DNA from 2 places in the Pseudarthrobacter sp. TRD_SC_9 genome. Region 1 is predicted to be linked to the other one. Evidence: riboswitches for the same ligand, from Rfam matches in the RefSeq annotation. Region 1 holds a riboswitch; the other holds the start of a gene.
The links. A riboswitch is a leader RNA that binds a small molecule or an ion and turns the genes downstream of it on or off. The one in region 1 is predicted to bind thiamine pyrophosphate.

Region 1 (3,701 bases):
TGCGGGTTGAGTATGCCCAGGCCGGTCCCGATCGGTGAGCCCAGCGGCATAACTGCCACCGCCCCCAGGTTTTCCAGCCGCAGGGCCAGTACAGGATCATCATTGGTGTAGGCGAAGACCTTGAAACCGCGGCTAACCAGCTGTTCCGTGGCCTCTACAAGTTCGACGGCGTCCGGCAGCAAGGTGTGCTCGTCCGCGATCACCTCCAGCTTCACCCAATCGGTTTCCAGGGCTTCCCGGGCCAGTTCTGCGGTTAGGACGGCATCCCTGGCAGTGAAGCAGCCGGCGGTATTGGGCAGGACCCGAATGCCCTGGTCCTCCAGCAGCTGGAACAGGGACCCCGTCTCCGCCGGCGAGTACCGCCGCATGGCAACGGTGGTGAGTTCAGTTCCGGAGGCCACGAGCGCTGCACCCAGCCCATCCAGGCTCGGCGCGCCGCCGGTCCCCATGATCAATCGGGAGCCAAGTTCGACGCCGTCAATCACGAGCGGCGCCACGGCCGCCTCAGCGGGGGTGCGTGCCGCCGTCGACAGTTCGTTCACTGGTCGGGTCATCTGTTCAGACATTCCTAGCCTCCTTGTACTGCTGTAACAATTTCCACGTCGTCGCCGTCCGCGAGCGCCGTTGCTGCCCACTGGCTGCGCGGCACAACGGCTGCATTGCGGGCTACCGCCACTCCGAGCTTGCGCCCGTCCGTGGCCTGCCCGTTGACTGCCAGCGGACGGCCTGTCAGCCGGGTGACCAGGGCACTCAGTGAGGTACCGGGGTCCAGCGGAAGGTTTTCGCCATTGAGGGTGATGTTCATCGAGTTTCCTGTTGTTCGAACGGAAGATCCTGTAATGGATAGCGGCCTGGTCCTGATGGTGCCGCGGCTGTTGAGAAGCGGTCCGGGAGGAAGGCCTTCCAGCGCGGGTCCGGCTCCCCGTCGGCCAGTTCGCGGCAGATTCTGGCCGCCACCGGGGCGAGCAAAACTCCATGGCGGAAGAATCCGGTGGCAATCACCAGGCCCTCAACGTGCCCGGCAGCCGAACCTACTCTGCCCAGGAACGGCGCATTGTCGGGGGTGGCGGGCCTGGCGCGGGCAGTGCTTTCCAGCAGTTCGAGCTCTGCGACGGCAGGGACCAGCTGCTGGGCATCGCGAAGCAACTGGTATACGCCTCCTGCCGAGACGGCATTAGACCCGCCTCCGAACGCGTGGCCGGACAACCTGTCTTCGCGCTGGGTGGCCCCGATCACCACCGTCCCGTCGGTGCGCGGCACGATGTATACGGGAACGCCGTGCACCAGGCCGCGGATGGTGGCGGTCAGCAGGGGCAGCAGATGCTCAGGAACACGCAGCCGCAGGATGTCGCCATGGACCGGCCGCAGGGGCAAGTGCAGTCCATCGGGGAGGCCGGCCAACTGCCCGGCATGCAGTCCGTTCGCCACGATCGTCTCGCCGGCAAGCACCTCTCCCCCGCCGCGCAGGCGCACCCCGGTGACCTTACCGCCGTCGTACATCAGTTCTTCGGCCGCCGCCTGGATGGCAAAGCCGCCGGCGGCGTTTTCGACGCCTGCACTGCCGCCCTGTTTCCCGCCCAGGGCGTCCCGGAAAGCCTTGATCAGCAACCGCGGATCCACCTGGTGGTCGTCGGGGGTATGGAGGGCGCAGGAAATACCGGGGCTCAACAGCGGCTCGCGGCTGCGGGCTTCCCTGATGGTCAATGGCTCCACGGCGAGGCCGCGCTCCAGCTGGACCCGGCGCAGGTCAAGGAGCGCCGTGCGGTCCGCGGCGCCGGCACCTACGGTGAGGGTCGGCGTCGTCAAATATCCGGTGGCCGTTCCAGAGCTTAGGGCGAGGGCCTCCGCGAAGCACGGCCACAGCCCGGAAGATTCCACCATCAGCTCCAGGAGGTCCTCTTCCTGGTAGTGGTATTCGCTGACCGCGGCGAGCATTCCGGCGGCCGCCCAGCTGGCGCCGGAGCCCGGAGCATCATCGATCAGTGCCACAGAACGGCCGGTGCGCTGGAACTCCCAGGCCACGGCGTGGCCGATCACTCCTGCGCCGATCACGGCGACATCGGCACGGAAGCTTTGTGCCGTGGCGGCTGCAGCGTCCATCCTTGGATTCCTTCCCTACGCCGGTACTAGCCGGATCAGGTCAAGCGGTCGGCTCTGATGCCCTCTCAGCCAAGCCGTCTCCATGACGGTCATATTGGCTCCCGCAGTACCTCCCCAGCTTAGAGGAATTAGGCTGGATCCATGACAGCCCGCCCGGACCTCAGCTCTGCCCGCCTCTACCTCTGCACCGATGCCCGCACCGAACGGGGCGATTTCGAAGCCTTCGTTAATGCCGCTTTCGCGGGCGGCGTGGACATTATCCAGTTGAGGGACAAGACCATTGAGGCCGCCCAGGAGCTGGAACTCCTGGAGGTGCTCAGGCGGGCTGCCGAACGTCATGAACGGCTGTGGGCGGTAAATGACCGTGCGGACATTGCGCTGCTCTCCGGCACCCCTGTTTTCCATGTTGGCCAAAAGGACCTGCCCACGGCGAAGGTGCGGAGCCTGCTTGGCGCAGCACCCATCGTCGGCCTGTCCTCACATACGCCGGAGCAGGTGGACGCCGCCATCGCCGATGCCCGCACCGGAAACCTGGACTACTTCTGCGTCGGACCAGTCTGGGCCACCCCCACCAAGCCCGGACGCGCCGCCGTCGGGCTCGATCTGGTGCGGCATGCTGCCGCATCCGCCGGAACGGGCGGCACCGATGTCCCGTGGTTCGCCATTGGCGGGATTGACCACGGCAATGTGCGCGAAGTAGTGGCGGCGGGTGCCGGCAGGATCGTGGTCGTACGGGCTATCACCGAAGCCCGGGATCCCGCGGAGGCCGCCGCCGGCCTCCTGTCAGTGCTCAACGCCGGGATGCGGGCCAGCGCCTAGCAGTGTGCCGGCGAGACGCCACGGCAAAACCGGGTTACGCTAAATTTCGTGTCGCACCATCGCCTGGGACCCAGCGTCCATGACCGGAATAACGCCCTTGCCGAAGCTCTGAGCGGGCTGCGAACAGAGCTGGAGCTGCCGGGACCCTTCCCTGACGATGCGCTCAAGGATGCCCTCGAGTCCGTGGAAAACCACAGGCTTCCGGAGTTCGATCTGACGCACGTTGAATTCATCACCATCGATCCCGCCTCTTCGACGGACCTGGACCAGGCCCTGTACATCGAGCGCGCGGGCCAGGGTTACCGGGTGCTCTACGCCATTGCGGACGTCCCTTCCTTCGTCGCGGCTGGTGGACCGCTCGACGCCGAAACCCGCCGCCGCGGACAGACCTTCTACGCGCCGGATGGCCGGATTCCGCTCCATCCGGAGGTCATCAGCGAGCAGGCCGGCAGCCTCCTGGCGGACCAACTGTGTGCGGCCTTTGTCTGGGAATTCGGGTTGGCCGCGGACGCCGGAGTCGAATCGGTGAGCGTACGCCGGGCTGCCGTGCGCAGCCGGGCCAAGCTGAGCTACGCGGGAGTGCAGGCGGAGCTGGATGCCGGCACGGCCCGTCCCATGCTGGAACTCCTGAAGGAGGTGGGCCTCAAACGGGTTGAACTGGAAAGGGCCCGCGGCGGAGCCAGCCTGAACATGCCAGAGCAGGAAATCGTGCAACTGCCCGACGCCGGTTACCGGATTGCCGCCGCACCGCAGCTTCCGGTGGAGGACTGGAATGCCCAGCT
Region 2 (3,701 bases), 510 kb from region 1:
CGAGTAACCGAAGTTACTTGATGCCGGTGATCTTGACCTTGGTCAGTTCCTGACGGTGACCCTGGCGCTTCTTGTAACCGGTCTTGTTCTTGAACTTCTGGATGACGATCTTGGGACCACGGAGGTCTTCCAGGATCTCAGCCGTAACAGTCACCTTGGCCAGGTCCGCGGCAGCGGAAGTGACCTTGTCACCGTCCACCAGAAGCAGCGCGGGCAGCGAAATAGTGCTGCCGGCTCCACCGGGGACGCGGTTCATGGTAACGAAGTCTCCAACGGAAACCTTCTCTTGGCGGCCACCTGCGCGGACAATCGCGTACACTGGGGAACTCACTTCTCTCGACGTCATTACTAAATTTGCGTGCGGAACCTGGACTCAAAATGGTCGGTTCCCGCTGTGCCTCAACGCCGTGGATTCCCCGGGGGGACCCGTGAGCTATTACCTGGACTTGCCGATTGGCTGGTCCGGGGAGTCATAACCCAAGTGTTGGCGTAAGCACCGAAGATCCAGTTTACGCTAAATCTGGCTCCGGCCGCAAATGAGGCTGGTTCCGGGCTATACCGTACAAGTCGCTAAGCAATCACTGAGCAATACTGGACGAACATTCGGAACCTAACTATCTTACCCGTACGCACAGGACAATGTCCGCCAGGCTCAGGCAAACCGGCGCGGCGCGTCGAAGAAATCCACCTCGAACCGGCAGGACTGGGTAAAGGCAGCCAGCATGGCCGAGCGGTCGGCCGCAGATCCGTTCCTTCCCGCAGCGTCGGCGATGGCGATCGCCTGCCGGGTGGCTTCGGCGAAAGCTTCGTCCGCGTAGGTACGGAGCCAGTCTGCGTACGGATGCCCCACCGGTGAATCGGCCGCCAGGAACTGACCGTGGAGTCGCTCCCCCACTTCCGCATACAACCAGAAGCACGGCAGTACCGCTGCAACCAGGACCCCGTAGCTGCCCTCGGAGGAGGCCGCCAAAAGATGATCGACGTAGCTTTTGGTCACCGGTCCCTGGCCCGTGGGTGACGGGCGGCCAGCCAGCCAGGTCCTGTGCAGCTCCGATTCGACCTCAAGGCAGCTCAACGCCGAGCGCGCCCAGAACATTTGCTCCGCCTCGGTGGGTGCCAATGCGCTTGCCCGCGCCAACACCCTCGAGTAGCCGTTCAGGTACAAGGAGTCCTGGCTCAGGTAATACGCGAAGTGCTTCTCGGTCAGGCCACCGGACGCCAGTTCCCGGATGAAGTCCAGTGCGTAGATATCGTCCAGGTAAGGCTCCGCTTCACGCCGGAGCAGGTCTAAGAAACTGCCAGGCAGGTCAGTCCCCGTGCCGTCCGTACCCGCAGGGACAAGGTGGTGGAAGTGATGGACGGGGCCCTTTCCACTTCCGACGGCGAGGCTGCCGCCCCCTGCCAACGCGCCTTCCAGCCAGGGCTTGACCACCGCCAGCGCTTCCTCCCAGTTGCCGAGCCTCGCCATCACGGTGGCCATGGCGGAGGACAGCGAGCAACCCGTGCCGTGGCTGTTATTGGTGGCAATGCGGCGCCCCTGAAACTCCACGACCTCCGAGGACAGCAGCCCCGCACTGCTGACGAGGGCATCCGGGCAGGTACCGCCGTCGAGGTGTCCGCCCTTGACCAGGACCGTGGCACCGCTGACCTTGGATAGGCGTTTACCCTGCTCCAGTGCGCCCGCCCAGTCCGGTGCGGGCTCCTCCCCCAGGAGAATTGCCAGTTCCGGAAGGTTGGGCGTGATGAGGTCCGCAAGCGGCAGCAGCCTGATCAGCGCTTGCTCGGCCTGTTCCTTGAGCAGCCGGTCCCCGCTGGTGGCGACCATGACAGGATCCAGGACCACGACGGCGGGACGCACCTTCCGCAACCAGTCCCCGACCACCGTGATCACTTCTTCCTCACCCAGCATGCCGATCTTGACGGCATCAACAGTGATGTCCTCGCTGATGGCGTCCAACTGCTGCGCCAGGAAGGAGGCCGGCGGAACGTGGATGCCCCGGACGCCGCGCGTGTTCTGTGCCGTGAGTGCCGTGATGACGGCCATGCCGTAACCGCCACTGGCCGCGATGCTCTTCAGGTCAGCCTGGATCCCGGCGCCGCCGGATGGATCCGAACCCGCGATGGACAACACCCGGGGAATCGAATGCTTTGAGGGCTGGATGAACGTGCCATTGCTGGCTGTGCTGGTTGACGTTGCAGGCAGTACGAATGACGAAGTCACGTGGACATCCCTTCGCCGGTGCTAACCGGACAGGTTCAACGGGTCTTATCTCAGCCGGCTCCGATGCCTGGCACCCCGTGTCAGTACTACAGCCTAACGCAGACGAAAAAGGGCCCGGTCCCGCGGACTGCAACTTCCGGGACCGGACCCTTTACTCAATAAGCGCTAGAGCTCAGATGCCGGCACGCCCACGCCCAGGATGATCGGCTGGGAAGCATCAGGCTTGCTGGCCTGCGCAACCGCCGCGGAGACCGGAGCCTTCGCTTCATGGCTGTGTGAACCTGTGGCAGCGGGAGCCGGCGTGTGCTGCTCAACACTGGTCTCGTTCGCTGCACCCTGCGCACGGCTGGCGCTGCGGTTGCGGCGCGGACGGCGTGAGCGTGACGGGTCTGCTGCTTCGGGAGCGGCAGCCACTGCCGGAGCAACGGACACCCTACGGGCGCCAGTTGTCTCGGTCACCTTTTCGGCCGCAGGTTCACCCAGGTGGGCGAACGCTTCGGCGAGGCTGTCCAGCGTGAGCTTGGGCTGCGGCTGTTCCTCCTCCGCGTGGGCGACCGAAGGCAGCGCAACCTGCTCGCCGCCGAACGTCAAAACAGCAGCGGGAGCCGCGGCCGGAGGCTGGGGAGCGGTGGTTTCAGGTGCCCGTGTTTCGCGCACCGTTTCAACAGCAACCGGAGCAACTGCCGGAGCAGCGTGTTCTTGGTCATGCTGGTGGGCAGCATGTGCGGCGGCGGCGATGTTGGCAAGTGCTGCGCGGGTTGCCTCGGCTTTGGCGTGGCGCTCGGCGTCGATCGGTTCGGATTGAACGGTGTGCACCACGGCCGCCGGTGCTGCAACGTCAAGCTGCTGGCCGCCGCGTCCGCGACGGCGCTTACGTTCGCCCCGTGCAGGCTGCGCCTCAGTGCGGGGTGCCTCGGTGCGCTGGTTGTCGCTGCGGAACGCGTGGTGGTCAGCGGCCACTACATTGGCGCGGCGGTGCTCCACAGGTTCGTCGTGCGTGACTATACCGCGCCCTGCGCAGACCTCACACTGCTCGCCAAAGACTTCCAGCAGACCGGTGCCCATGCGCTTGCGCGTCATCTGGACCAGGCCCAGTGATGTCACCTCAGCGACCTGGTGCTTGGTGCGGTCGCGGCCCAGGCATTCCACCATGCGGCGGAGCACCAGGTCCCTGTTGGATTCCAGCACCATGTCGATGAAGTCGATCACGATGATTCCACCAATGTCGCGCAGGCGCAGCTGGCGGACCACTTCCTCGGCAGCTTCGAGGTTGTTCTTGGTGACTGTCTCTTCCAGGTTGCCGCCGCTGCCGGTGAACTTGCCGGTGTTGACGTCCACCACGGTCATGGCTTCGGTGCGGTCAATCACCAGCGAACCGCCCGAGGGCAGGAAGACCTTGCGGTCCAGTGCCTTGGCAATCTGCTCGTCGATCCGCCAGGCAGCGAAGATGTCCTGGTCCTGGGTCCACTTCTCAAGGCGG

Region 2: it holds a riboswitch for thiamine pyrophosphate, as region 1 does, so the genes downstream of both, ACWA13_RS10180 (bifunctional hydroxymethylpyrimidine kinase/phosphomethylpyrimidine kinase) here and thiO (glycine oxidase ThiO) in region 1, are expected to answer to the same signal.

The regions. Positions count from the first base shown of each region.
Region 1 is NZ_CM143956.1:2,693,261-2,696,961, forward strand. It holds gene ACWA13_RS12485 (thiazole synthase) at 1-566, opposite strand, end outside; gene thiS (sulfur carrier protein ThiS) at 569-805, opposite strand; gene thiO (glycine oxidase ThiO) at 802-2,100, opposite strand; TPP riboswitch at 2,096-2,215, opposite strand; gene thiE (thiamine phosphate synthase) at 2,242-2,919, shown strand; gene ACWA13_RS12505 (RNB domain-containing ribonuclease) at 2,968-3,701, shown strand, end outside.
Region 2 is NZ_CM143956.1:2,179,017-2,182,717, forward strand. It holds gene rplU (50S ribosomal protein L21) at 14-319, opposite strand; gene ACWA13_RS10180 (bifunctional hydroxymethylpyrimidine kinase/phosphomethylpyrimidine kinase) at 653-2,221, opposite strand; TPP riboswitch at 2,212-2,309, opposite strand; gene ACWA13_RS10185 (Rne/Rng family ribonuclease) at 2,387-3,701, opposite strand, start outside.